4 regions of the Streptomyces sp. NPDC017991 genome follow, and region 4 is predicted to be linked to each of the others. Evidence: riboswitches for the same ligand, from Rfam matches in the RefSeq annotation. Region 4 holds a riboswitch; each other region holds the start of a gene.

Region 1 (6,920 bases), on a different contig from region 4:
TCCCGGCCGGTTCGAGCGCCTCCTTCGAGGCCGACACCCCCCACACGTACGGCAACGCGGGCGACGTACCCGTGGAGATGGTCATGGCCGTGTCGGTCCCCGGCGTGCACTGAGGCCCGTACGCGGACCCTGCGTACGGGCGGCAGAGGCCCCGGGTGGGAGCCGTTCGCGCGGCTGTTAGCGTGCCGTCATGCGCGCACCCCTCGGACACTTCGACGACGCCACGCCCGCCCCCGAACGCCTCGACGTGCTGACCCGCCCGGTCGCCGACGCCGTACGCGACTGGCGCGGCGGCGTCCCCGCCGAGCAGATCGTCTACGTGGACACCGAGCCGGAGTGGGCCGACACCGCCACGTTCCTCGAACACTACGGTCCGGAACTCCTGGACCGGTCCGCGAACTGCGTGGTCGTCGCGGGCAGGCGCGGCGGGGAGACCACGCTCGCCGCGTGCGTGGTGCTGTCCGCCACGCGCGTCGACGTCAACGGCGTGGTCCGGCGGCAACTCGGCGCACGCAAGGCGTCGTTCGCGTCGATGGACACGGCGACCGGGGAGACCGGCATGGAGTACGGCGGCATCACACCGCTCGGACTGCCCGCCCACTGGCCCGTGTTGGTGGACTCGGCCGTCGTCGACCTGCCGTACGTACTGGTGGGCAGCGGCCGGCGGCGCGGGAAGCTGCTCGTGCCCGGCAAGGCCTTCGCGGAGCTGCCGAACGCCGTGGTCCTGGAGGGACTCGGGAGCGCCTGACCGCTCAGGCGGGCCCCGTCGCGTGGTGGGCGAGGGCCAGATGAGGGTCCGACTCGCCCGGCGCGGGTGACGGATCGGCGTGCACCAGGGCCGCGGTGAGGCCCGGTACGGCGTGCAGCAGGGAGTGTTCGGCCGCGACCGCCACCCGGTGGGCAGCACGGACGCTCGACTCCCCGTCGACGACCACGGCCACCTCGGCGCGCAGCCGGTGGCCGATCCAGCGCAGCCGCAGTTCGCCGACCCCACGTACACCCGGTACGTCCCTCAGCGCCCGCTCGGCCGCGTCGAGCAGGGCCGGGTCGACCGCGTCCATGACCCGGCGGAACACCTCGCGGGCGGCGTCGCGCAGCACCAGCAGCAGGGCCGCCGTGATCGCCAACCCGACCACCGGGTCCGCGAGTTGCCAGCCGACCGCCGCGCCGCCCGCGCCCAGCAGCACGGCGAGCGAGGTGAAGCCGTCCGTCCGCGCGTGGAGCCCGTCCGCGACCAGCGCGGCCGAGCCGATCGCGCGGCCGACGCGGATGCGGTAGCGGGCCACCCACTCGTTGCCCACGAAGCCGATGACGGCCGCGGCGGCGACCACCGGCAGGTGCTCGACGGGGCGTGGATCGAGCAGCCGGTCGACCGCCGTCCAGCCCGCGAAGACCGCGGAGGCGGCGATCGTCAGCACGATCACGAGCCCCGCCAGGTCCTCCGCCCGGCCGTAGCCGTAGGTGAAGCGGCGCGTCGCTGCTCGCCGGCCCAGCACGAAGGCGATGCCGAGCGGTACGGCGGTGAGCGCGTCCGCCGCGTTGTGCACGGTGTCGCCGAGCAGCGCCACCGAGCCGGAGAGGGCGACGACGACCGCCTGGGCCGCGGCGGTCACGCCGAGGACGGCCAGCGAGATCCAGAGCGTACGGATGCCCCGGGCGGAGGACTCCAGGGCGGGGTCGACCTTGTCGGTGGCCGCGTGGGAGTGCGGGGTGAGGAGATGGGTCAGCCGGTGCCGGAGCCCCGGCCGGGACGGGCTCCCTGAGCCGCGCCCGCGCCCGTGCCCCTGACTGTGCTGGTGACCGGGCTCGTGCCGGTGCTCGTGCCCGCGTTCCCGTTCGTGCCCGTGGTCGTGCTCGGTGCTCACGTGGTCTCCTTCCCGGGATGTCCACGGACGAGGTGGACTCGACCGCGCCACCGGACCATTATGTGCGTATGAGCGCACGCATGCACCTGTCACCTGCGCACGATGAGCATCCGCGCACGCCGGGCGAGGAGCAGTTCGCCCTCGCCGCCGAACTCTTCGCCCTCCTGGGTGATCGCACCCGTCTCGTCCTGCTGCACGCCCTGGCGGAGGCCGAGGCGGACGTCACGACCCTCACGGAGCGGTGCGGGGCCGCCCGTCCGGCGGTCAGCCAGCACCTGGCGAGGCTGCGGCTCGCGGGCCTCGTCAACACACGCAAGGAGGGCCGCCGGGTGATCTATTCGCTGCGGGACGGGCATCTGCGGCGGGTTGTCGACGAGGCGCTGAATCTGGCCGACCACCGGCTCAGCGACAGGCCGGCGCACGATTGAGCGGTCCTGGGCGCCGGTTTGTTTCGGGCGTGACCGCCGGGTACTCGGGGCGTGGGACCCCGCCCGCCTCCGGGCGAAGGAGGCGCGGGAGGGGGATGCTGAGGAAGACGGCACCACGGCCCGGCTAGTGCTTTCGACGCTGTCGGGTGTCCGCCCACGCCCCTCGGTACGATTCAGGAACGGTACTGCCATGAACAGCGACGCAAGAGTCCGCAACGAGGTCGTCTCCAGCCACTCGGTCGCGGGAGCCCCGTGCTGGGTCAGCCTGACGGCGCGCGACCAGCAGGCGGCCGAGGACTTCTACCAGGCGGTGCTGGGGTGGCGGTTCCGGACGACCGCGCTGATGGACCGGTTCCGGATCGCCTACGCGGACGGGGTGCCGGTCGCGGGCGTCGCGGCCGTGGCCACGATGTGGCAGATGGCCGTCGCCTGGACCCCGTACTTCGCCGTGGACAGTGCCGACGAGGCGGTGGCCCGGGGCCGGGAGCGCGGCGGTACGGCGGCGGTCGGCCCCATCGGCTTCCCACAGGGCCGGGCGGCCCTGCTGGCGGACCGCGACGGAGCCGTCTTCGGCATCTGGGAGGGCCAGCTCGTCGCCGGCTGGAAGACCTGGCGCCGGGCCGCCCCCGCCTTCTTGCGACTGCACACGCGCAACGCCTTCGACGCCGCGATGTTCTACGGCGAGGTGCTGGAGTGGGCGACCTCGCGGCCCGGCTGCTGCGAGGTGCACTACGACGGGGACGAGGTCGTCCTGCGCAGCGACGGCGACGTGGTGGCCCGTATCCACTCCGGCGCGGTGGAGGCCGCCCCCGATCCCACGATCCGGCCCCACTGGCAGGTCCATTTCTCGGTCGCGGACGTCGAGGCCTGCGTGCGCGCGGCGCTGGATCACGGCGGTACGGTCCGGGACGGCGCGACCACCACGGAGGCGGTGCTGCGGGATCCCGACGGGGCGCAGTTCACCGTGACCTCGAAGCCTCAGATGTGAGGGTGGGGCGCGGCGGGGCGGGGAGCGGCCGTGGTCCTGGGCCGCGCCACCAGAATGCTTCCCTCCGGCGCAAAGGCGCCTATTCATGACCAAAAGTGACTGATACAGAATTCTGTTGGCTGCAATTGCACGAAACCCCTTGCTGTCGTCCTGTTGTGGCACGTACATCTGTCCCCGCAACAGTCGTATTCCGGGGGGATGTTGGCATATGCAAGGTACGGTCGACGGATTCAGTTATGGAACGGTCACACCGCTCACGGCCTATGTCATGGCCTGTCTGGGAGCCGCCCTGGGGCTGCGCTGCATCACCCGGTCCCTGCGCAACGACCAGTCGTGGAAACCGGGCTGGCTCGCGCTCGGGGCGGCGTCGATCGGCTGCGGCATCTGGACGATGCACTTCATCGCCATGATCGGATTCCAGGTCGAGGAAAGCCGTATCCGCTACGACGTCGGCCTGACGATCCTCAGCCTCGCGGTGGCGATCGCCGTGGTCGGTCTGGGCGTCTTCGCCGTCGGCTATCGCGGTGCGAGCACACCGACCCTGCTGCTCGCGGGCGCGTTCACCGGCTTCGGGGTCGCCGCCATGCACTACATAGGAATGGCCGCCATCCGTGTGAACGGGGACCTGCGGTACGAGGCCCGTACCGTCGCGCTCTCCGTCCTGATCGCCGTCGTCGCCGCGACCGCCGCGCTCTGGGCGGCGGTCGCGATCCGCGGCTTTCTGACCAGCCTGGCGGCGAGCCTCGTCATGGGCGTCGCGGTGACCGGGATGCACTACACGGGGATGGCGGCCGTCAGTGTGCACCTGCACGGCGCGGCCGGCACCCCGGACTCGGGCGACTCGGCCCACTCGCTCCTGCTGCCGATGCTCATCGGCCCGGTCCTCTTCCTGGCGCTCGCGGGAGTCGTGGTGATGTTCGACCCGATGCTCGTCCTCGGGGACGGCGACTGGAACCGGACCGCGTCCCGCCGCCGGACGCCCCCTCCGGCCACGGAACCGCCCGCCTGGTCCGGCTCGGCGTTCGAGGCCCCGCCCAGGACGGACCGGCGCGCGTACGAGCCAGGCGGGCCCGGGGGCCGCAACGGCTGAACGGGGCGGCTGTCCCGGTGTCGCGGGACGGCCCGGGAGGGTCGGCCCCGCCGGTTCAGCCGAGGCGGGTCGACCGAGGCGGGTCAGCCGAGGCGGGGGATCTCGATCGCCGGGCACCGGTCCATGACCATGTCGAGGCCCGCCTCGCGGGTGCGCTCGTACGCGGCCTCGTCGATCACGCCGAGCTGGAACCAGACGGCCTTGGCGCCGATGGCCACGGCCTCGTCGGCGACCGGCCCCGCCAGGTCGCTGTTGACGAAGACGTCGACCACGTCGACCTCGAAGGGGATGTCCTCCAGGGAGGCGTACCCCTTCTCCCCGTGGACCGTCTCGGCCTTCGGGTGGACCGGGACCACGCGCTTGCCGTAGCGCCGGAGCACGTCCGCCACGCCGTACGCGGCACGCCGTTCGTTCGACGACAGGCCCACGACGGCCCAGGTGTCGCCGCTCTCGGTGAGGATCTTGCGGATCGTTGCCGGGTCGCCGTACACGGTTCGCCTCCTGTGGGTGGGGGTGTGTCTGCCTGCGGCGGACAACGTCGGGCGCGGCCCTGGGATTCCCGAGATCGCGCCCGGCGGCGGAGCGGCTGTCCTCGGTCCGCCCCTGAAAGGCCCGGCAGGCCTTGTGCGCCGTGTGGCCGTGAAAGTCGCCGTGATAGCTTGCGAAAGCCAGTCGAACCCATGTACGTGGGTCAGGGAATCCGGTGGAAATCCGGAGCTGACGCGCAGCGGTGAGGGTGACGGGCGGGGCATCGGCCACTGGATCGAACAGACGGTCCGGGAAGGCGCCTCGTCCGGGTGAACCCGAGTCCGAAGACCTGCTGGCGGCCTCCGCGGTCCCGAGACGGCGGGGGAGCACCGTACGACCGGGCTCCGCGTTCGAGCCCTCGACGTCTGAGGAACTTCCGTGCCCATCGCACGCTCCGCCCGCCCCGCCGCCCTGCTCGTTTCCGGGGCCATTCTGCTGACCGGCTGCGGTGGCGCCGACTCGTCCGGCTCAGCCGGCTCAGCCGGCAAGGACTCCGCGGCAGCCGTCACCCTGGACAACTGCGGCCACACCGTCCGCGTGGAGTCCCCGCCGCGCCGGGCCGTCTCCCTCAACCAGGGCACCACCGAGATCATGTTCTCGCTGGGCCTCGCCGACCGGATGGCCGGCACCGCGACCTGGACCGACCCGGTGATGAAGGGCCTGGAGAAGGCCGACGCGAAGGTCAAGCGGATCGCCGACAACAACCCGTCCTTCGAACGGGTCCTGGACGCCGACCCGGACTTCGTCGCCGCCTCGTTCGTGTCCACGCTCGGCAAGGGAGGCGTGGCCACCCGCGAGCAGTTCGAGAAGCTCGGCGTACCCGCGTACGTCTCGCCCTCCGACTGCGCGGGCAAGGACAACACCGGAGACGGCGACGGCGCCCGCGAGAAGCCCCTCGGCATCGACGCCATTTACGGCGAGATACATGACCTGGCCGAGGTGTTCGGCGTGCAGGAGCGGGGCGACCGGCTCGTCGCCGAGCTCAAGCAGCGGATGAGGAAGGCCACCGAGGGCATCGACGCCTCGGACGTCTCCCTCCTGTACTGGTTCGCCAACTCTGAGTCCCCCTACATGGCGGGCTGCTGCGGAGCCCCCGGCATCATCACCCGGGCGTTCGGCGCGAAGAACGTCTTCGACGACACCCACGAGGAATGGCCCCAGATCAACTGGGAGACGGTCGCCGACCGCGACCCCGACGTCCTCGTCATCGGCGACCTGACCCGCAAGTCGCAGACCGCCGAGTCCGCGAAGAAGAAGATCGAGTTCCTGGAGTCCGACCCGGTCACCAGGAACATGACCGCCGTGAAGAAGAAGCGGTACGTCCTGCTCAGCGGGCAGGCCATGAACCCGACCATCCGTACCGTCGAGGGCGTCGAACAAGTGGCCGCCGCCCTGCGGGAGTTCGGGCTCACGGGGTGACCCGCCGGGTGACACGGCCGCGCGTGGGACTGCTCTGCGCGGCCGGCGCGGCACTGCTCGTCGCATCGATCGCCGTCGCGATCACCATCGGCCCGGCGGACATCCGCGTCGCCGACGTCTGGTCCGTGGTCGCGTCCCATCTCGGCTGGGGGAGTACGGAGCTGAGCCCCATCCGGGACGGGATCGTCTGGCAGCTGCGGCTGCCGCGCACCCTGCTGGCCGCCGTCTGCGGGGCCGGGCTCGCCGTGTGCGGCGCGGTGATGCAGTCCCTGCTGCGCAACCCGCTCGCCGACCCCTTCGTCCTCGGGGTGTCCTCCGGAGCCTCGACCGGCGCGGTCGTCGTGGTCGTCCTCGGCGCGGGCGGCGGCCTGGTGTCGGTCTCGGCGGGCGCGTTCCTCGGAGCGCTGCTGTCGTTCGGACTCGTCCTGCTGCTCAGCCACACCCTCGGCGGGACGACGGACCGCGTGGTGCTGAGCGGTGTGGCCGCGATGCAGCTCTTCTCCGCGCTCACGTCCTTCGTCGTGATGACCGCCGCCGACGCCGAGACCACCCGCGGTGTGCTGTTCTGGCTGCTCGGCTCGCTGGGCGGGGTCGGCTGGACC
Region 2 (6,920 bases), 160 kb from region 4:
GGACAGTTCCCTCATGCGCCGCGCCAGTTGCATCAGGAAGTGCGAGGACAGCGCGCCGACGCCCTTGCCGCCCGGAATGCGCACCGCGCTCAGCCGTCGCACGTCCCGGTGGGGCAGCGGAAGCAGTGAACGGGGGAAGCGCAGGAGCAGCAGTTGCTGGCTTCCCGGCACATCCGGCGCGAATCCGGCGAGGTACGGCCGGGAGGGGTCGAACAGGAGGAGATCCCCGACTCCGAACTCCGTGCACCGGCCGTCCTGCGTGATCCTGCCGCCGCCGCGCACGATGCAGCCCAGCTTGAGCACTTCGGGGTCCGCCTGGCGGATGAGCTTGGGGGTGCGGTGCACCGAGTGCACCATCGTGGTCATCAACGTCGCCTGCAGCGAACCGAGTTGGCTGATGTCGACTTGCGCCCTGAACGCTCTCTCCACCCGCCGCTCGCAGCGCGTGTCGTAGGGCACCCAGAGCTTCGAGCTCACCTCACGCCAGAAGGCGAACCCCTCCTCCGGCGGTACTTCCGCGGTACTGACCACGTCCATGAGTCACCCCCGTGACCGTCGGTGTGCGGTCTCCGGCGCGCCCGGGCAGGGTCATGAAGGCGGCGAACCGCATCGGTCCAGTATCCAGCCCCGGGGTCGATATGGGGAGGCCCGCGGCAGACCGCCGACGGGCCGGGAGGCGGGGCCCGTGCCCGCTCTCCCGGCCCGCTGCGCGCGTCAGGACGTGGACAGTTCCGTGCGGATCGTGCGGGCCGCGGTGACCAGGTTCTCCAGGGACGCACGGGTCTCGGGCCAGGCGCGGGTCTTCAGGCCGCAGTCGGGGTTGACCCAGAGGCGCTCGGCGGGGATGGCCTCAAGTCCCTTGCGCAGCAGGGCCGCTGCCTCGTCGGTGCTCGGTACCCGGGGTGAGTGGATGTCGTACACACCGGGCCCGGCCTCGCGCGGATAGCCGTGTACGGCCAGCTCCCGGGCGACCTGCATGTGCGAGCGCGCCGCCTCCAGGCTGATGACATCCGCGTCGAGGTCGTCGATGGCCCGCACGATGTCACCGAACTCGGCGTAGCACATGTGCGTGTGGATCTGGGTGTCCGGGCGTACGCCACTGGTGCTGAGGCGGAACGCCTCGGTGGCCCACGCGAGGTACGCCGGACGGTCGGCGGATCGCAGCGGCAGCGTCTCGCGCAGGGCGGGCTCGTCCACCTGGATGACCGAAGTCCCGGCCGCCTCAAGGTCGTTCACCTCGTCGCGCAGGGCGAGGGCGACCTGCCGGGCGGTGTCACCGAGGGGCTGGTCGTCGCGGACGAAGGACCAGGCGAGCATGGTGACCGGCCCGGTCAGCATGCCCTTGACCGGCTTGGCGGTGAGCGACTGGGCGTACGTCGTCCAGCGCACCGTCATGGGCTCGGGACGGGAGATGTCTCCGGCCAGGATCGGCGGGCGGACATGGCGGGTCCCGTAGGACTGGACCCAGCCGTGCTGGGTGGCGAGGTATCCGGTGAGCTGTTCGGCGAAGTACTGGACCATGTCGTTGCGTTCGGGCTCGCCGTGCACGAGCACATCGAGGCCGGTCCTCTCCTGGAACGAGATCACCTCGCCGATCTCGGCCCTGATGCGCTCCTCGTACCCGGCGCTGTCGATCCGCCCCGCCCGCAGATCGGCCCGCGCGGTGCGCAGTTCCGTGGTCTGGGGGAACGAGCCGATGGTGGTGGTCGGCAGCAGCGGCAGGCCGAGGTGGGCGCGCTGGGCCGCGGTCCGCTCGGCGTACGGCTGGGAGCGGCGGGCGTCGGCGTCCGTGACGGCGGCGGCCCGGGCCCGTACGGCGGGGTCGCGGGTGATCGCGGACCCGGCGCGAGAGGCCAGGTCGGCCCGGTTGGCGGCGAGTTCCACGGCGATCGTGCCGGCGCCGCCCGCGAGGCCCTTGGCGAGGGTGGCGATCTCGGTGGTCTTCTGCCGGGCGAAGGCGAGCCAGCGGCGGATCTGCGGCTCGATGTCGCGTTCGGCGGTGGCGTCGAGGGGGACGTGGAGGAGGGAGCAGGAGGCGGCCACGTCGACCCGGTCGGCCAGCCCGAGCAGGGTGCCGAGCGTGGCGAGGGACTTCTCCAGGTCGTTGACCCAGATGTTGCGGCCGTCGACCACTCCGGCGATCAGACGCTTGCCGGGCAGCCCGCCCACGGCGGCGAGCGCGTCCAGGTTGGCGCCGGCCGCCTCGGTGAAGTCCAGCGCCAGACCCTCCACCGGGGCCTTGGCCAGCACCGGCAGGGCGTCGCCGAGCCGGTCGAAGTAGGACGCGACCAGCAGCTTCGGGCGGTCGGTCAGGGCGCCGAGGTCGCGGTAGACACGGGTGGCCGTGTTCAGTTCGGCGGGTGTGCGGTCCTGCACCAGGGCGGGCTCGTCGAGCTGGACCCACTCGGCCCCCGCGGCGCGAAGATCTGCGACGATCTCGGCGTACACGGGCAGCAGCCGGTCGATGAGGGTGAGCGGGTCGAAGTCCGGGGCCACACCCGGCGCGGGCTTGGCGAGCAGCAGGTACGTGACGGGTCCGACGAGGACGGGACGTGCGGTGAGCCCGAGCGCGAGAGCTTCCTTCAGCTCCGCCACCTGCTTGCGGGAGTCGGCGGTGAAGACGGTGCCCGGGCCCAACTCGGGCACCAGATAGTGGTAGTTGGTGTCGAACCACTTCGTCATCTCCAGCGGCGCCACGTCCTGGGTGCCGCGCGCCATCGCGAAGTAGCCGTCGAGCGCGTCGGCCTCGACGGCGGCGCGGTGGCGTCCGGGGATCGCGCCGACCATGACACAGGTGTCCAGCACGTGGTCGTAGTACGAGAAGTCACCGGTGGGAACCTCGTGGATGCCGGCCTCGGCCAGTTGCCGCCAGTTGACCCGGCGCAGGTCGGCGGCGGTGGCCCGGAGGGTGTCGGCGTCGACCCGGCCCTTCCAGTAGCCCTCGATCGCCTTCTTCAGTTCCCGGTTCTGTCCCTGGCGGGGGTAGCCGTACACGGTGGCCCGTGCCGCCGCGGCTGCGGACTGCGCTGTCACGGAAATCTCCTTCGCGAGATATCTCCCTGGGATCCCGGGACGGGACGCGAACGCGAAGGGGTGACCGACCGGACGGAATCCGAGCCGTGCACGAGGCACGGCCTTCCGCCGGATCATGTACGCCGACCCGCCCACGAGGTCACCGGGATCTCCGCACACGAATGGTTCGCGCACGGGCAGTTGGCAGGTCTTCGGACTCGCGGGCACGTCCTCCCTGCGGAGGACACCTACTGGCCGTCGCTTCCCAGACCCGGCCGGGCCCAGTGCGTGTGACGGCGGTCGTTCCCACTCACCGCTGCGGGGCAGTCCCGGATTCCCACCGGGTTCCCTCTTGCGACGCACCCGCCTGGCGGACGGGGCGAACCAGCTGCACCGGCCACCCTACGGGGCACAGCCCGGTCGTGGAAAACTTTTCAGTGCACGGAGAAGCCGCCGTCGACGAAGACCGACTGCCCGGTGACGTACGCGGAGGCGGCGCTCGCCAGGAAGACCGCCGCGCCCGCGAAGTCCTCCGCGAGGCCGTTGCGGCCGACCATCGTGCGCGCCGCCAGGGCCGTCACCTTCTCCGGGTCGGACGACAGACGCCGGTTCAGCGGGGTCATCACGAAGCCGGGCACCAGTGTGTTGACGGTGACTCCGTACGGCGACCAGGCCTCCGCCTGCGAGCGGGCCAGTGACTCCAGCGCCCCCTTGGAGACGCCGTAGGCACCGCTCTGGACGAAGGCGCGGTGGGCCTGCTGGGAGGTGATGTGGATGATCCGCCCGTAGCCCCGTTCGGCCATGGCCGGGCCGAAACGCCGGCCCAGCAGGAAGGGCGCGTCCAGGTTCAGGGCCATGGTGGTGTCCCAGACCTCGTCGCTGAGCTCGCTCATCGGCGGCCGGAGGTTGATCCCGGCGCAGTTGACGAGGATGTCGGGCTCGCCGAAGGCCTCGACCGCCTGCTCGGCGGCATCGCGCACGCCTTCACGTGTACCGAGGTCCGCGCCGACCCAGGCCGCACGGCAGCCGAGCGCACGCAACTCCTCGACCGTCGCGGCCAGTTCCGCTTCCTTGCGCGCCACGACGACGACGCTCGCCCCGGCGCGGGCCAGCGCCTCGGCGATGCCCCGCCCGATGCCGGAGCTGCCACCGGTCACCAGGGCGACCCGGCCGTCCAGGGAGAACAGTTCTGAGAGGTAGTGCTGCGAGTCCATGGCGGCACCCTAGAAGGGCGCCGCCCTGGGGGGATCAGCGGGGTGTGATCCAGCGAGGGGTGACCGTATGGCGAGTACTCGCAGCTCAGGAGCCTGCCGCTCAGCCCAGTACGAGCGGGAGCCGCTCGGCGAGGGTGCCGAGCGCGGCCTCCTCCGCGTCGGTAGGTGTCCGCCGGCCGGTGCCGATCAGCAGCGCGGCCTTGTCGGAGAACGAGGCAGGGAACGGGGTCCCGGCGATCTTCTCCAGCGACGCGCGAGCTGCCGCCAGGGTCTCGGCGGGCGGCTGGGTGGTCGAGGTCAGCCGGGAGATCAGGTCGAGGTGGTGCAGGGTCGCTTCGAGGACGTACACGGACAGGTAGTCGTTGACGGTCAGTACCTCGTCGCGGGTCCCGACGCGGGCCGTGGGATCGGCGAGACCGGCGGCGCGGCCCGCGGCGGACCCGACGTCGTCGAAGTGGAACTTCAGCAGCTCCGGTTCCCCGTACGCGGCGGCCAGCCGGGGGATCAGGGCGTCCAGCGGATCCTCGCCCGTCGGGGTCTCGCCGAGCTGCCAGTAGGTGACCGCGTCCACGGTCGGTTCGGTGTCGGCGGGGGTGACCAGGGTGATCAGGATGTCTTGGGCGTCGATGACCAGGTGGCACACCAGATCCCGCACGAGCCATCCCGTACAGCCGGACGGTTGCTCGAAGTCCTCGTCCGGGACTTCGGCGACCGCCGTGCGCAACGCGGTCCAGGCGAGCGAGAAGAGATTCACCGCGGCACGGTATGCCGGAACACGGCGACGGACAAGCGTATGCGGTGGACGGCAGGGCCTCGCGATCACCGCCCGGAGATCAACAGTGACGGTCGACGACGACGGTCAACGACGACGGTCAACGACGACGGGCGACGACGACGATCAACGGTGACGGTCGGCGATCGCGAGGACCGGCCGGGCTCAGCCGCCGGTGAGGACGACCAGTCGCTGGGTCGCCCGGGTCATCGCGACATAGCGGTCGACCGCCCCCGCGATACCCGTGCCGTACGTCTGCGGGTCGACGAGCACGACCAGGTCGAATTCGAGTCCCTTGGACAGTTCCGGGGTCAACGACCGCACGCGGGGAGTCGCCCGGAACGTCGGATCGCCGATGACGCAGGCGATCCCGTCCGTGTGCGCGGCGAGCCAGGTGTCGAGGACCGCGTCCCGGTCCGCGACGGATCCGTGGACGACGGGAACGCCGTTGCTGCGGACGGAGGTCGGCACGTTGGCGTCCGGGAGCGCGGCCCGGATGACCGGCTCGGCCTCCGCCATGACCTCTTCCGGGGTCCGGTAGTTGATGCTCAGCGACGCGACCTCGATCCGGTCGAGCCCGACGCGCTCCAGCCGTTCCCGCCACGACTCGGTGAACCCGTGCCTGGCCTGCGCGCGGTCCCCGACGATGGTGAAACTCCGGGACGGGCAGCGCAGCAGCAGCATCTGCCACTGCGCGTCGGTCAGCTCCTGGGCCTCGTCCACGACGACGTGCGCGAACGGACCGGCGAGCAGATCCGGTTCGGCGGTGGGCAGTTCGGACTCGTCGACCATGCTGACCTTGGCGTCCTCGCCGCGCAGCATGGTCACCAGGCCCTCGCCGTCGTCACCGTCGGCGCCCGAGTCGGCCGCGGCGTCCATCAGGTTGTCGACGACCTGCGCCATGCGCTCGCGCTGGGCGGCGAGGGTGGCCTCGTGCCGACGCCTGCGCCGCGCCGACTGCGGGTCGCCGAGCCGCTGCCGCGCCGCGTCCAGGATCGGCAGGTCGGACACCGTCCACGCCTGCGGATCCGCGCGCTGCAGCCTGCGTACGTCGTCGGGGCCGAGCCAGGGAGCGCACATCCGCAGATAGGCGGGCACCGACCACAGGTCCCCCACGACGTCGGCCGCTTCGAGCAGCGGCCAGGCGCGGTCGAGGGTCCCGGTCAGCTCCTCGTCGTGCAGCAGCGCCCTGCGGAACAGGTCGGGCGGGACGTCGTCGTCGTGCTTGTCCAGCAGGATCGTGAGCAGGGCCTCCCAGATCTGGTCACGCGCCTCGTTGTGCGGAACACCCGGCCCCGGCGTCTCGAACGCCTCGGCCCAGTCGTCGGCGCTCAGCCGGACGTCGGCCCAGGGGGTCGAGACCGTCATTCCCTTGGCGGGCGGCTCCTCGTAGAACCTGACGGCCGCCTCGACCGCTCCGACCATGCGCGCGGACGACTTCAGGGACGCCACCTGCGCGTCGGGCTCGTCCGCCGCTCCGGCTCCCTCGGCGACGAGGTCCCGCAGCGTGCAGGTCTGTACGCCCTCCTCCCCGAGGCTGGGGAGGACGTCGGCGACGTACGCCAGATAGGGCTGGTGCGGCCCGACGAACAGCACTCCGCCCCGACGGTGACCGAGACGGGGGTCGGAGTAGAGGAGGTAGGCGGACCGGTGCAGTGCGACGACCGTCTTGCCCGTGCCCGGACCGCCGTCCACGACGAGCGCGCCACGGGATCCGGCGCGGATGATCGCGTCCTGGTCGGCCTGGATGGTGGTGAGCACGTCCCGCATCCGGCTCGACCGGGTGCTGCCCAGACTGGCGACGAAGGCCGAGTGGTCGTCGAGTGCCGCACGCCCTTCGAGGCCGTCGGCGGTGAACACCTCGTCCCAGTAGTCGCTGATCCGGCCGCGGGTCCAGCGGTACCTGCGACGGCTCGCCAACC
Region 3 (6,920 bases), on a different contig from region 4:
CCAACGCGATGGCGACGACCATCTCGACCGGCGCCCTCAAGCCCAAGACGGCGGTGGCCATGTCCGCCGTGCTGAACCTCGTCGGTGCGTTCCTCTCCGTGGAGGTCGCCAAGACGATCTCCGGCGGCCTCATCAACGAAGAGGGGATCCGCACCGAGGTGATCTTCGCGGCGCTCGTCGGCGCCATTCTGTGGAATCTGCTGACCTGGCTCCTGGGTCTGCCCTCCAGTTCGTCCCACGCGCTCTTCGGCGGCCTGATCGGCGCCGCGGTGATGTCGGCGGGCTGGTCCTCGGTGAACGGCTCGACCGTGATCACCAAGGTCCTCCTCCCCGCGATCGCCGCGCCCGTGGTGGCCGGACTCGCCGCGATGCTCGCCACCCGGCTGACGTACCGGATCAGCCGCGGAGCCGGTGAGAAGGCGACCTCCAAGGGCTACCGCGCGGGTCAGATCACCTCCGCGGGCCTGGTCTCGCTGGCCCACGGCACGAACGACGCGCAGAAGACCATGGGCATCATCACCCTGGCCCTGGTCACCGGCGGGGTGCTCGCGCCCGGCTCGAACCCTCCCCTGTGGGTCATCGTCTCGGCCGGTATCGCCATCGCGCTCGGCACCTACCTGGGCGGCTGGCGCATCATCCGCACCATGGGCAAGGGCCTCACCGACCTCGCGCCGCCGCAGGGCTTCGCCGCCCAGACCAGCGCCGCGACGGTCATCCTGGCCTCCTCGCACCTCGGCTTCTCCCTCTCGACCACCCAGTCCTGCTCCGGCGCCGTGATGGGTTCGGGCCTGGGCCGCAAGGGCGGTGTCGTCCGCTGGTCGACCGCGACGCGCATGTTCATCGCCTGGGGCCTCACGCTCCCCGCCGCCGGTCTGGTGGGCGCGGGCGCCGAGTTCCTGACCAAGCAGGGCACCTGGGGCATCGTCCTCACCGGCGCGCTGCTGATCGCCGGCTCCGCGGTCATCTGGACGCTGTCCCGCCGCCAGCCCGTCACCGTCGACAACGTCAACGACGACCACGAGCCCGCGGGCGTCGTGACCACCGCGATCGCCGCCGTCACCCCGCCTCCCGCGGGTCCGGTCGTCCCGGCCATCGACCTCAAGACCACCATCCCGGGCCCGGACGCCGAGCCCGCCCGTCCGGCCACGGTGTAAGGAACGAACCGTATGAAGATCGACTGGGCAGCCCTCGGCTCCGTGTTCGGAGTCAGCCTCATCTCCACCGTCGCCCTCGTGGGCCTCTTCACCCTCGGCATCGTCGGCCTCACCAAGCGCGAGTCGGCCGCCGCACAGGGTGGCTCCGCGACCCTCGCGGTCACCGGCGCGTACGCCTGCTTCGCCGCCTGCGCGGCGGCCGTGGCGTACGGGATCTATCTGATCGTCGCCTGACCGGTACGGCCGTCGGGCCGTACGCCCGCAGTGTCACCGTCCGCCCTGCCGGAGCCGCCTCGTCCGCGGTCCCGGCAGGGCGGTCGCACGTCCGCGGCAAACCGGTCCGCGGGGCGGGCCCGTCGGTGGATGTGGGTCTCAGCACACTCTCCCGTCGCAGGTCAACAGCAAGTTGACGGGTGTTCTCGGACCGTGGTGGACTGCCGAGGCCATGTACGTCGGCAGAAGAGGAAGCCGGTGCGAATCCGGCGCGGTCCCGCCACTGTCACCGGGGAATCGATCCCCCGGGAGCCAGGAACTCTCGCCGTCGGTCTCGTCGAACCAGGGCGTGGACACCCTGAGTGAGGACATATCGCCATGTGCGCCCACCTGTTGTGGACCAGTGTGCCCGGGCCCGGGCCCGGTACGAGGGTCTCGCCTCGCGTGACGGCGGGCTGAACCGATGCGAGCCGATCGCGTCTTCGCGTACGGCGCCGCCGTCGGCCTCCTCGGTGACCTGCTGCTCGGCGATCCCCGCCGGGGGCATCCGGTCGCCGCGTTCGGCCGGGCCGCGGGAACCGTCGAGCGGGCCCTGTGGCGCGACCACCGGGGATGGGGGGCGCTGCACACCGCGGTGTGCGCGGGCGGCGCCGTCTCCCTCGCCGTGGCCGCCAGGCGTTCCGTACGTACCTCCCCCGTCGCCTCCGTCGTCCTGACCGCGGCGGCCACCTGGGCGGTGGTCGGGGGGACCTCGCTCGGGCGTGAGGCCCGGGCCGTCGGCGGGGCGCTGGCCGCCGGGGACATCGAGGTGGCCCGTGAGCGGCTGCCGCATCTGTGCGGGCGCGACCCGCAGGCCCTGGACGCCGACGGGATCGCCCGCGCGGTGGTCGAGTCGGTCGCCGAGAACACCTCCGACGCCGTCGTGGGCGCCCTGGTGTGGGGCGCGGTCGCGGACGTGCCCGGGCTGGTCGGGTTCCGGGCCGTCAACACCCTGGACGCCATGGTCGGGCACAAGTCGACCCGCCACCGGCGGTACGGGTGGGCCTCCGCACGGCTCGACGACGTGGTGGGGTGGCCCGGGGCGCGCCTGACCGCGGTCCTCGCCGCCGTCGCCGGGGGGAATCCACGTGGGGCGGTCACCGCCTGGCGCGCCGACGCCGGCAAGCATCCGAGTCCCAACGCCGGGCCCGTGGAGGCCTCGTTCGCGGGTGCGCTCGGGGTACGGCTCGGCGGCACGCTCTCGTACGCGGGACGGGTCGAACATCGGCCCGTGCTCAACGGTCCGGGGCGGGCCGTGCGGGTCGAGGACATCGAGCGGGCCGTCCGGCTCTCGCGACGGGTGAGCCTCCTCGCGCTGGGCGCGAGTGTCGCCGGGCGGCTGCTCGTCACCTCCCTCGTCACCTCGCTCACCACGTCACACGCCGGGCCGCTCGCCAAGTCACCTGTCACGAAAGGGCGTACGTCATGAGCGGGGGAACGGGCGGGAGGCCGGGCGGCGGACCGGGCGGCGGGCTCCTCGTCGCCGGTACCACCTCCGACGCGGGCAAGAGCGTCGTGACCGCCGGCATCTGCCGGTGGCTGGTGCGCCGGGGCGTCAAGGTCGCGCCGTTCAAGGCGCAGAACATGTCGCTGAACTCGTTCGTGACGCGGGAGGGCGCGGAGATCGGGCGTGCGCAGGCCATGCAGGCGCAGGCCGCCCGCGTGGAGCCCTCCGTGCTCATGAACCCCGTCCTGCTCAAGCCGGGCGGTGACCGCAGCAGCCAGGTCGTCCTGATGGGCAAGCCCGTGGGCGAGCTGAGCGCGCGCGGCTATCACGGCGGCCGTCAGGAGGCGCTGCTCGGGACCGTGCTGGACTGTCTGGCCGAGTTGCGGGGCACGTATGACGCGGTGATCTGTGAGGGGGCGGGCAGTCCCGCCGAGATCAACCTGCGGCGCACCGACATCGTGAACATGGGGATCGCGCGGGGCGCGCGGCTGCCCGTCCTCGTGGTGGGGGACATCGACCGCGGCGGGGTCTTCGCCTCGTTCTTCGGGACGGTGGCCCTGCTGTCGCGCGAGGACCAGGAGCTGGTCGCCGGGTTCCTCGTCAACAAGTTCCGCGGGGACGTCTCCCTGCTCGAACCCGGCGTCGACATGCTGCACGGGCTCACCGGGCGGCACACCTACGGCATCCTGCCCTTCCGGCACGGGCTCGGCATCGACGAGGAGGACGGGCTCCGAGTGTCCCTGCGGGGCTCGGTGCGCGAGTCCGAGGTCTCCTCCCCCGTCGGTGAGGACATCCTGCGGGTCGCCGTCTGCGCGATCCCCCTGATGTCCAACTTCACGGACCTGGACGCCCTCGCCGCCGAACCGGGCGTCGTCGTGCGGTTCGTGGACCGCGCCGAGGAACTCGTCGACGCCGACCTGGTCGTCGTACCCGGCACCCGGGGCACGGTCCGGGCCCTGGAGTGGCTGCGGCGGCGCGGCCTCGCGGACGCCCTGGTGCGCAGGGCCGCCGAAGGGCGCCCCGTGCTGGGCATCTGCGGCGGCTTCCAGCTCCTCGGCGAACACATCGAGGACGAGGTCGAGTCGGGGGCCGGCGCCGTCGACGGCCTCGGACTCCTCCCGGTACGCGTGCGGTTCGCACGGGAGAAGACCCTCACCCGCCCCGTCGGCGAGGCTCTCGGCGAACCCGTCCAGGGGTACGAGATCCATCACGGGGTCGCCCATGTGCACGGCGGCGAACCCTTCCTGGACGGCTGCCGGGTCGGCGAGGTCTGGGGGACGCACTGGCACGGTTCGCTGGAGTCGGACGGCTTCCGGCGTGCCTTCCTGCGCGAGGTGGCGGCCGCGGCGGGGCGGCGCTTCGTACCGGCCGCCGACACCTCGTTCGAGGGGCTGCGCGAGGAGCAGCTCGACCGGCTGGGCGATCTGATCGAGGAACACGCGGACACGGACGCGCTGTGGCGGCTCATCGAGTCCGGCGCACCGGCCGGACTGCCTTTCATCCCACCGGGAGCGCCCGTATGAGCCTGCGCGAGGGCCGCCTTAGCCACGAAGTCCGTTTGGGCTATTTGGAGGACGACAACCAGTGAGTACCCCGTTCCCGTTCACGGCCGTGGTCGGTCAGGACGACCTGCGCCTGGCACTGCTGCTGAACGCCGTCTCCCCCGCGGTGGGCGGTGTGCTCGTCCGCGGCGAGAAGGGCACCGCCAAGTCCACGGCCGTGCGCGCGCTCTCGGCGCTCATGCCGCAGGTCGACGTCGTCCCCGGCTGCCGGTTCTCCTGTGCGCCGGACGCCCCCGATCCGGCCTGCCCGGACGGCCCCCACGAGGTGGGCCCGGGCACGCCCCGTCCTGCCCGGATGGTCGAACTGCCCGTCGGCGCCTCCGAGGACCGCCTCGTCGGCGCGCTCGACATCGAACGGGCGCTCTCGGAGGGCGTGAAGGCCTTCGAGCCCGGCCTGCTGGCCGACGCCCACCGCGGACTCCTGTACGTGGACGAGGTCAACCTCCTCCACGACCACCTGGTCGACCTGCTCCTCGACGCGGCGGCGATGGGTGCCTCGTACGTGGAGCGCGAGGGCGTCTCCGTACGGCATGCCGCGCGGTTCCTGCTCGTCGGGACCATGAACCCCGAAGAGGGCGAACTGCGGCCGCAGTTGCTCGACCGGTTCGGGCTCACCGTCGAGGTGGCGGCCTCGCGCGACCCCGACCAGCGGGTGGAGGTCGTACGGCGGCGGCTCGCGTACGACGACGACCCGGAGGGGTTCGCGACGCGCTGGGCCGACGAGGAGTCCGACGTACGGGCGCGGATCGTGGCCGCGCGGGAGCTGCTGCCGTCGGTGCGGCTCGGCGACGGCGCGCTGCGGCAGATCGCGGCGACCTGCGCCGCGTTCGAGGTGGACGGCATGCGGGCCGACATCGTGATGGCCAGGACCGCCACCGCGCTGGCCGCCTGGGCGGGACGGACCGACGTGCTCGCCGAGGACGTACGGCAGGCCGCGCTCCTCGCGCTGCCGCACCGGCGCCGGCGCAATCCCTTCGACGCGCCCGGTCTCGACGAGGACAGGCTCGACGAGACGATGGAGGAGTTCGCGAGCGACGAGGACACCGACGACTCGGGCAGCCCCGAGGACACCGACGGCTCCGGCGACGAGGACCCGGATCCGGACGGGCCCGGTGGCGGTGGCGGGCGCCCCCCGCAGGACGGGCCCGACGACGGCGGCGACAGTAATAGCGGCGACGACGGTTCCGGTGAGGTGCCCGCGCAGGGCGAGGCCCCCGCGAACGAGTCCGAGAACGGCCGGGCACCGTCCCCCGGCGCGGGCGAGCAGTCCCCCGTACGGGCCGCCGAGCCCTTCCGTACGAAGGTGCTGAGCGTGCCCGGTCTTGGCGAGGGAGCGGCCGGGCGGCGCTCGCGGGCCCGGACCGAGCACGGGCGCACCACCGGGGCGCGCCGGCCGCGCGGGGCGCTCACCAAGCTGCATCTGGCCGCGACCGTGCAGGCCGCGGCGCCGCATCAGCGGGCACGGGGACGGTCCGGGCCCGGCCTCGTCGTACGGCGGGACGATCTGCGGCAGGCCACCAGGGAAGGGCGCGAGGGGAACCTCGTGCTGTTCGTCGTGGACGCGTCCGGGTCCATGGCGGCCCGGCAGCGGATGGGCGCCGTGAAGGGAGCGGTGCTGTCCCTGCTCCTCGACGCCTACCAGCGCCGGGACAAGGTGGGGCTCGTGACCTTCCGCGGGTCCGCGGCCGAGGTGGCGCTGCCGCCCACGTCGTCGGTCGACGCGGCCGCGGTGCGGCTGGAGTCGCTGCCCACCGGCGGGCGTACGCCGCTCGCGGCCGGACTGCTGCGGGCGCACGACGTGCTGCGGGTGGAGCGGTTGCGTGATCCGGCCCGGCGCGCGCTGGTCGTGCTGGTGACGGACGGACGGGCCACGGGCGGCCCCGAACCGGTGGCGCTCGCCGGGCGGGCCGCCCGGCTGTTCGCCGCCGACAAGGTCGCGTCCGTCGTCGTCGACTGCGAGTCGGGCCTGGTGCGGCTCGGACTCGCGGGGCAGCTCGCGGGTGAACTCGGCGGTACGGCCGTGACGCTCGACGAGCTGCGGGCCGACTCCATCGCCGGTCTGGTCAGGGATGTGCAGCGCGGCGGCCGGGGCAACAGCCAGGGCAGCCAGGGCAACGGCAGGAAGGCCGCGTAATGCCTCAGGGACAGCCGAGTGTCGTACCGGACGACGGACTGACGACACGTCAGCGACGGAACCGGCCGCTCGTCATGGTGCACACCGGCATCGGGAAGGGAAAGTCCACCGCCGCCTTCGGGCTCGCGCTGCGCGCCTGGAACCAGGGATGGCCGATCGGGGTGTTCCAGTTCGTCAAGTCCGCGAAGTGGAAGGTCGGCGAGGAGAACGCCCTGCGCGTCCTCGGCGCCAGCGGTGAGGGCGGGTCCGTCGACTGGCACAAGATGGGCGAAGGCTGGTCGTGGGTGCAGCGCGACTCCCAGCTGGACAACGAGGAGAAGGCCCGCGAGGGCTGGGAGCAGGTCAAGCGGGACCTGGCCGCCGAGACGTAC
Region 4 (6,920 bases):
CCGCGAACACCTCGGCCGGCAGTCCGAGCCGCGCTCCTCCGCCGAGGTCGCCACGGCGCTGGCGCAGGCCCACCCCGAGCGCGAGATCAAGCCCAAGGTCGTACGCACCACGGTGGAAGGACTCGTCGCCAAGGGGCAGGTCCAGCGCACCAAGCAGGGGTCGTCCGTCTTCTACACGACGTCCAAGGCCGCGCCTGCCGACACCGCCGCCACGGAGCAGGCCGCCGCCCCGGCAGCCACTGCCTGACTGTCACCCGGCGCCCGCCCGGCCGACGGGGCGCGGTGACCCCGCCGGCCAGTGGCTGCCCGCGGAGGACCGCCGGGCGATGACCGCCGGTCAGGTGGTGACGCAGGTGGTGCCGTTGAGGGTGAACGCGGTCGGGGCGGTGTTCGCGGCGCCCTTGTTGGCGGTGAAGCCGACGGCGACCGAACCGCTCGCGGGAATGGTGGCGGTGTACGAGGCGTTGGCGACGCTCACCGACGCACCGCTCTGGGTCGGGGTACCACCCCACATGTTGGAGACCGTCTGACCGTTGGCGAAGGCGAAGGCCAGCTTCCAGCCGCTGATCGCGGCGCTGCCCGTGTTGCGGATGGTGATCTCGCCCTGGAAGCCGCCCGGCCACTCGCCGCTGACGCGGTAGCCGACGGAGCAGCTCGTGCCGGGTGTGCCGCCGCCGTCGGCCGTGGTGACACTCACCGTGGCCGAGCGGGCCGAGCGGTTCCCGGCCGCGTCACGTGCGTAGACGGCGAAGGTGTACGCCGTGTTCGCGGTGAGCCCGGTCACGGTGGCGGTGTTGGTGGTGGCTGCGGCGACCGTGGTCTCGCTGCTTCCGCCGACCCGCACGATGTCGTAGGCGGTGACGCCCACGTTGTCGGTGGCGGCGGTCCAGGTGAGGGTCACCGAGGTGGCCGCCACGGCGGAGGCACCCGGGGTGCCCGGAGCGGTCGGGGCCTGGGTGTCGCCCGGGGTTCCACCGCCGTAGATCGTGGCCTCCTTCGAGGTCTGGGCGATGCCGTTGGCGCCGTTGAAGATGCGCTGGCCCCACGAGCTGAGCTGTGTGGGGTCGAAGCCGATCGTGAGATCCAGGATCGGGTCGGTGTTGCCGCTCCAGGACCAGGCGAGGTAACCGAGGCGCAACTGCTGCGCCGTGGCCATCATGGTGTCCTCGTCCGGGTCGCCCCACTGGTCGGCCGGACCGCCGAACTCGCCGATGAGAATGGGGAGTTCGGCGGTGACGAACGCGTTCAGGTAGTCGGTGATCTCCGCCGCGGTGTCGAAGACGCTGTACATGTGGATCGAGAAGATCAGATTGCCGGTGGTGTCGGCGTCGTAGACGGCCTGGGCGTTGGCCCGCATGACTCCTTGCCAGTCCTGTCCCCAGTTGGGCGCGTCCACCATGATGGTGTGCTCGAACCCGGCGGCGCGCAGCTTCTTGACGGCGGCGACCGTCGGATCGGTCCAGCCCGCGGGGTTGGTGTTGCCCCAGGGCTCGTTGCCGATGTTGACGATGACGTAGTTCTCCTGGCCGGTGAGCACGCTCTTGAGGCCGATCCAGTAGTCGGCCGCGTGGTCGAGCGTGCCGGCCGCGGCGTCCTCGCCGTAACCGGTGGTGTCGTGCACCTCCAGTACGCAGATCAGCCGGTTGGCCTTGCACTGGGCGATGACGGCGGCCACATCCTCGGGGCTGTTCTTGCTCCAGCGGTGACCGTCGGAGAGGACGACACGGACGGAGTTGGCACCGAGCGCCTTGATGTCGGCCAGCGACTGCGTCTCACCCGGGTACCAGGTGTGGGCGTGGTTGACGCCGCGCATGACGAAATCGTTGCCGTTGCCTTCGAGCAGGCGGCCGTCGTCGATATGGAGGCCGGTCGCGAGGGCGCCCGGAGACGCGCCCGGCGGGTCACCGGGCACCTGGGCATGTGCGGTGGTCGGTGCGAGCGCGCCGAGAACGACGAGCCCCAGGAAGGCGGCCAGCCCGGCGAGCAACGCGCTGACAAAATTCTTCCGTGTCGTGCTTCTTGTTCTTCTCACTGCGACTCCAGGGAGTGAGCGCCAAGAAACTTGGGTTTCGGGAAAGTGGGAGCGCTCCCATAGAGGCATCTCGCCAGGAGCACGTCAAGACTTGGCGCATGCTCGGGCGTGTAACGGATGTGCCGGAGGGGCCTTGGGGGAGGCCCCTCCAGGGCTCATCAGGACCCGGCGGCGCCGGGGGCAGGAGCGTCGAAGGGTACGGACGTGTGCTGATGGACGATCAGCCAGCGGTCGCCCGTCAGCCGGTAGCCGGTGGTCACCCGTGCCGTCGTGTCCAGAGCGCCGCCGCCGGCCAGTGTGGCGCGCATCCGTACGAGCGCGTGGCTGAAGGCGATGCTCTCGTCGACCCGGACGCGGAATTCGAGCACCTCGCGCTCCACCGGCCCGGACAAGGCCGAGAACCACACCTCCTCGGCCTTGCGGAGCGCCGCGACCCCGCGCTGCTCCAGACCGCTCACCGGGTGGAACACCTCCACGTCCGGTGCGTAACAGGCCATCGCCCGGTCGAAGTCCCGCTCCCGTCCGGCGGCCGTCAGTTCCGCGTCGAGCCGGCGGATCTCCCCCTCGGCGTCCTCGTCGTCCCAGAACGCGCGCACCTCCATGGCCCCGAGGGCCGCGACCGGATGCTTCGCGGCGGCCTGAACGGCCTCCTCCAGGCTGTCGCACTCAAGGATGTCGTACCCGGCGACGTACTCCTTCGTCTCCGCGAACGGCCCGTCGGTGCGCAGCACTTCACCGCCGCGTACGCGCACCGTCACCGCGTCGGCCGGGGGGCGCAGCCGGTGCCCGTGGAGCCGTACGCCGCGCCGCACGCTCAGCTCCTCCACCCATGGTTCGACAGGGGCCATGCCCGAGGCGTCGGCGGTGTCGTCGCCGCAGACCAGCAGCATGTACTTCATGGTTCCTCCCGGTGTTCCTGAGACCCTGTACCTCACCGACGAACCGGGGCGAGCCGAATCGACGCCCCCGCAGCATCTCTTGTGCGCAGGGCGGCTGAACAGGCGCTCCCTTCCCGTCGGGAGTACCGGCGCGCGCCGCGTGACCACTCTCACGCCCCCCGAGGTCCGCTTGTCACCACCCCAGTACGCGCACTACTGTCACGACGCCTTGGTGCTCGGGAAATCGGTGTGATGCCGGTGCGGCCCTCGCCACTGTGATCGGGAAGTCCGGCTCCGGCCCTCGCGGGCAGCCACTGGGTCCTCGGACCCGGGAAGGCGGAGCACGGATGGTGTTACCCGTAAGCCAGGAGACCGGCCAAGGCGCGTCAACCATCCACGAGGTGCTGGAGAGGGTCTGCTGAGCCATGCACATTGCCGAGGGTTTCCTTCCTCCGGCGCACGCGGTCGCCTGGGGCGTCGCGTCGGCGCCGTTCGTCGTCCACGGAGTCCGGTCGCTCACCCGTGAGGTCAGAGAACATCCCGAGAGCACGCTCCTCATCGGCGCGTCGGGGGCCTTCACCTTCGTTCTCTCCGCACTGAAACTGCCGTCGGTGACCGGGAGCTGTTCGCATCCGACCGGCACCGGCCTGGGTGCCGTCCTGTTCCGGCCGCCGATCATGGCGGTCCTGGGCACCATCACCCTGCTCTTCCAGGCGCTGCTGCTCGCGCACGGCGGGCTGACCACGCTGGGCGCCAACGTCTTCTCGATGGCGATCGTCGGCCCGTGGGCCGGTTACGCGGTGTACCGGCTGCTCCGGCGGTTCGACGTGCCGCTGATGGTCGCGGTGTTCTTCGCCGCGTTCGTCGCCGACCTGTCCACCTACTGCGTCACCAGCGTGCAGCTGGCGCTCGCGTTCCCCGACCCCAGCAGTGGATTCCTGGGCGCGCTCGGCAAGTTCGGCTCGATCTTCGCCGTCACCCAGATCCCGCTCGCGGTGAGCGAGGGGCTGCTCACCGTGCTCGTGATGCGGCTGCTGGTGCAGTCGAGCAAGGGCGAACTGACCCGGCTCGGCGTGTTCCTGGCCGGCAGGCAGTCCCGGTCCGCGAAGTCCGGAACGGCCGAGTCGAACGACACGAACGAGATGAACGAGACGACCGGGACGGTGGCCCGATGAGCCGTAACGCGAAGATCAACGCCCTGCTGCTGCTCCTCGTGGCCGCGCTCGCCGTCCTGCCGCTGGCCTTCGGCATGGGCGACCACAAGAAGGAGCCGTTCACGGGCTCCGACGCGGAGGCGGAGACCGCGATCACCGAGATCGAGCCGGACTACGAGCCGTGGTTCTCGCCCCTGTACGAGCCGCCGTCCGGTGAGATCGAGTCGGCGCTGTTCGCCCTCCAGGCCGCCCTCGGCGCGGGCGTCCTCGCCTACTACTTCGGCCTGCGCCGGGGCAGGCGCCAGGGCGAACTGCGGGTCCTGGCACAGCGGGAGGGCGGCCGGACGACGGCCGGGGCACCCGGCGGCGCCGGTGAGTCCGCGGCCGGACCGAACCGACCGACCGAACGGGCCTGAGCCTTCGTGCTGCCGATCGACGCGGCGGCGCACAGCAGTCGCTGGCGCCGCCGCCATCCCGTCGACAAGGCCGTGCTCGGTCTCGGCCTGACCGTCCTGGCGATCTCCCTCCCGCCCTGGCCGGGCGCCGCGCTGGTCCTGGTGACCGCCCTCACCGTGCTGCTGGGCCCGGCCGCGGTGCCCGGCCGACGGCTCTGGCGCGCCTACCGGGTGCCGCTGGGCTTCTGCGTCACCGGTGCGCTCCCCCTGCTGCTGCAGGTCGGCGGCCCGGACGGGTTCGTGACCCTGGCGGCGGGCGGTCCGGTGCGCGCCGGTGAGCTGTTGCTGCGTACCTCGGCCGCCTCCCTCGGCGTGCTGCTGTTCGCGTTCACCACTCCCCTGTCCGACCTGCTGCCGCGGCTGGTGAACGCCGGGGTGCCCGCGCCGGTCGTCGACGTCGCCCTGGTGACGTACCGGATGAGCTTCCTGCTCCTGGACTCCGTACGCCGGATCCGGGAGGCGCAGGCCGCCCGGCTCGGGCACACCACGCGGGCCGCCGCCTGGCGTTCGCTGGCCGGGCTCGGCGCCACCGCCTTCGTCCGGGCCTTCGACCGGGCGACCCGGCTGCAGGCCGGGCTCGCGGGCCGCGGTTACGACGGCACCCTGCGCGTGCTGGTCCCCGAGGCCCGGATCTCCGCGCGCTTCACGCTCGCCAGTGTTGCGCTGCTCGCGGCGGTGGCCGCACTCACCTTCGTACTGGAAAGGCCGCTGCGATGAGCGAGCCCGTGCTGGTCGCCCTGCGGGGCGCGTCCTACGCCTACGAGGACGGCCCCACCGTGCTCAGCGGCCTCGACTTCGAGGTGCGCGCCGGGCGTGCGCTCGCCCTGCTGGGGCGCAACGGCAGCGGAAAGACCACCCTGATGCGGCTGCTCAGCGGCGGACTGCGCCCGCACACCGGGCAGTTGACCGTGCAGGACCGGCCGGTCCGGTACGACCGCAAGGGCCTGACCCTGCTGCGCACGACCGTCCAGCTGGTCGTCCAGGACCCGGACGACCAGTTGTTCGCCGCGTCCGTCTTCCAGGACGTGTCGTTCGGGCCGCTGAACCTCGGCCTGCCCGACACCGAGGTACGGGCCCGGGTGGACGAGGCACTAGCCGCGCTGGACATCTCGGCCCTGGCCGAACGCCCCACCCATCTGCTCTCGTACGGACAGCGCAAGCGGACCGCGATCGCGGGCGCCGTGGCGATGCGGCCACGGGTGCTGATCCTCGACGAACCGACCGCGGGGCTGGACCCGGACGGTCAGGAACGGCTGATCGCGACCCTCGACGGGCTGCGCGCTAGCGGCACCACCGTGGTGATGGCGACGCACGACGTGGACCTCGCCCTGCGCTGGGCCGACGACGCGGCACTCCTCACCCCGTCCGGAACGGTCACCGGGCCCGCGGATGCGACCCTGGCCCGTACGGACCTCCTGGAGCAGGCGGGGCTGAGGCTGCCCTGGGGGATCGCGGTGGCCGAACTACTGAGCGCGCAGGGCCTGTTGACCTCGCCGTCCATCGGTCCGCGCACTGCGGAGGAGCTGGCCGCGCTGACCTCGCGGCACTCCGCTCCCCCGGTGCCGGCCGACACCTGACGGCCGTCAGTCGGCGGGTGTCACCCTGGTCACCCTGCCGCGGGCGTCGGCCTGCAGATAGCCGCTTCTGTTGTACTCGTCGGCGAGGTAGACGAGCATCTCGGCGCCCCGGTCGAACAGATCGTTCGGTGACTTGACCACCAGGTAGCGGGTCTTCACGTCGTCGACGTTCAGCTTCTTCTCCGCCTCGGCGAGCAGCGCGGGGAGCCTGTCCCAGTCGAGGCCGTCCAGGGTCATCGGCTGGGCCCCGCCGGCCAGCTGCGCCTTGATCGGGCTCTCCTGGACGCCCCGGCCCACGTAGTAGGTGTACTGCTCGTAACTGGTCCGGCTGCCCTCGACCATCACCTGCGCGGAGACGTAGTCGGGGTAGACCGTCAGGGTGCCGTACCGGTCGCGGCCCGTCTCCTTCTCCAAGGCCTTGAACGCGGTGCGGATGCCGTCCGGCGTCAGCAGGTCGGTGGGCGTCTTCTGTTCCGTCCGTCGGGGTGTGGGGCTCTTGTCGGCCGTACCGGTCCTGTCCGCCGTGGAGGACCTGGCCGACGGATTCGCCGTCGCGCTGTTCGTCGGGTCGCCCGAGGCCGACGATCCCGAGCCCTCTCCGTCGGGCAGCAGTGTCCACGCCAGCACGCCCACCAGCACCGTTCCGACGGCGGACAGGGCGACCGTGGTGCGTCGTCCCCGCCTCGCGGGCCGTACGGGGGTCGGGCCGGCCGGCCCGGGCACGGCGTCCTGCGGAGGTGTGAGCCGGTAGGAGGTGGGCTCCGTACGGCCCTCGGGTGCGGCACCGGCCGCGCCCTCGCTCGTGGCCGCGGCCACGCCCGCGC

Evidence for each region. Region 4 has a riboswitch for cobalamin ahead of ACH4DZ_RS03420 (energy-coupling factor ABC transporter permease). Riboswitches for the same ligand answer to the same signal wherever they lie in the genome.
Region 1: linked by a shared signal. The riboswitch ahead of ACH4DZ_RS24930 (ABC transporter substrate-binding protein) and the one ahead of ACH4DZ_RS03420 (energy-coupling factor ABC transporter permease) in region 4 are both predicted to bind cobalamin.
Region 2: linked by a shared signal. The riboswitch ahead of metE (5-methyltetrahydropteroyltriglutamate--homocysteine S-methyltransferase) and the one ahead of ACH4DZ_RS03420 (energy-coupling factor ABC transporter permease) in region 4 are both predicted to bind cobalamin.
Region 3: linked by a shared signal. The riboswitch ahead of ACH4DZ_RS39890 (cobalamin biosynthesis protein) and the one ahead of ACH4DZ_RS03420 (energy-coupling factor ABC transporter permease) in region 4 are both predicted to bind cobalamin.

What each region holds. Positions count from the first base shown of each region.
Region 1 covers NZ_JBIRGP010000008.1:422,468-429,387, reverse strand. Annotated here, with positions in the region: gene ACH4DZ_RS24965 (helix-turn-helix domain-containing protein) at 1-113, shown strand, start outside; gene ACH4DZ_RS24960 (YbaK/EbsC family protein) at 191-748, shown strand; gene ACH4DZ_RS24955 (cation diffusion facilitator family transporter) at 753-1,865, opposite strand; gene ACH4DZ_RS24950 (ArsR/SmtB family transcription factor) at 1,934-2,293, shown strand; gene ACH4DZ_RS24945 (VOC family protein) at 2,484-3,281, shown strand; gene ACH4DZ_RS24940 (MHYT domain-containing protein) at 3,490-4,371, shown strand; gene ACH4DZ_RS24935 (CoA-binding protein) at 4,455-4,862, opposite strand; cobalamin riboswitch at 5,024-5,211, shown strand; gene ACH4DZ_RS24930 (ABC transporter substrate-binding protein) at 5,278-6,318, shown strand; gene ACH4DZ_RS24925 (FecCD family ABC transporter permease) at 6,327-6,920, shown strand, end outside.
Region 2 covers NZ_JBIRGP010000001.1:625,609-632,528, reverse strand. Annotated here, with positions in the region: gene ACH4DZ_RS02675 (helix-turn-helix domain-containing protein) at 1-537, opposite strand, end outside; gene metE (5-methyltetrahydropteroyltriglutamate--homocysteine S-methyltransferase) at 715-3,033, opposite strand; cobalamin riboswitch at 3,198-3,416, opposite strand; gene ACH4DZ_RS02665 (SDR family NAD(P)-dependent oxidoreductase) at 3,447-4,226, opposite strand; gene ACH4DZ_RS02660 (maleylpyruvate isomerase N-terminal domain-containing protein) at 4,327-4,980, opposite strand; gene helR (RNA polymerase recycling motor ATPase HelR) at 5,164-6,920, opposite strand, start outside.
Region 3 covers NZ_JBIRGP010000018.1:128,503-135,422, reverse strand. Annotated here, with positions in the region: gene ACH4DZ_RS39900 (anion permease) at 1-1,154, shown strand, start outside; gene ACH4DZ_RS39895 (hypothetical protein) at 1,167-1,388, shown strand; cobalamin riboswitch at 1,576-1,709, shown strand; gene ACH4DZ_RS39890 (cobalamin biosynthesis protein) at 1,831-2,835, shown strand; gene ACH4DZ_RS39885 (cobyric acid synthase) at 2,832-4,376, shown strand; gene ACH4DZ_RS39880 (putative cobaltochelatase) at 4,438-6,549, shown strand; gene cobO (cob(I)yrinic acid a,c-diamide adenosyltransferase) at 6,549-6,920, shown strand, end outside.
Region 4 covers NZ_JBIRGP010000001.1:787,672-794,591, forward strand. Annotated here, with positions in the region: gene ACH4DZ_RS03405 (hypothetical protein) at 1-247, shown strand, start outside; gene ACH4DZ_RS03410 (cellulase family glycosylhydrolase) at 338-2,032, opposite strand; gene ACH4DZ_RS03415 (nuclear transport factor 2 family protein) at 2,191-2,931, opposite strand; cobalamin riboswitch at 3,124-3,306, shown strand; gene ACH4DZ_RS03420 (energy-coupling factor ABC transporter permease) at 3,336-4,085, shown strand; gene ACH4DZ_RS03425 (energy-coupling factor ABC transporter substrate-binding protein) at 4,082-4,480, shown strand; gene cbiQ (cobalt ECF transporter T component CbiQ) at 4,487-5,236, shown strand; gene ACH4DZ_RS03435 (energy-coupling factor ABC transporter ATP-binding protein) at 5,233-6,096, shown strand; gene ACH4DZ_RS03440 (serine/threonine-protein kinase) at 6,103-6,920, opposite strand, start outside.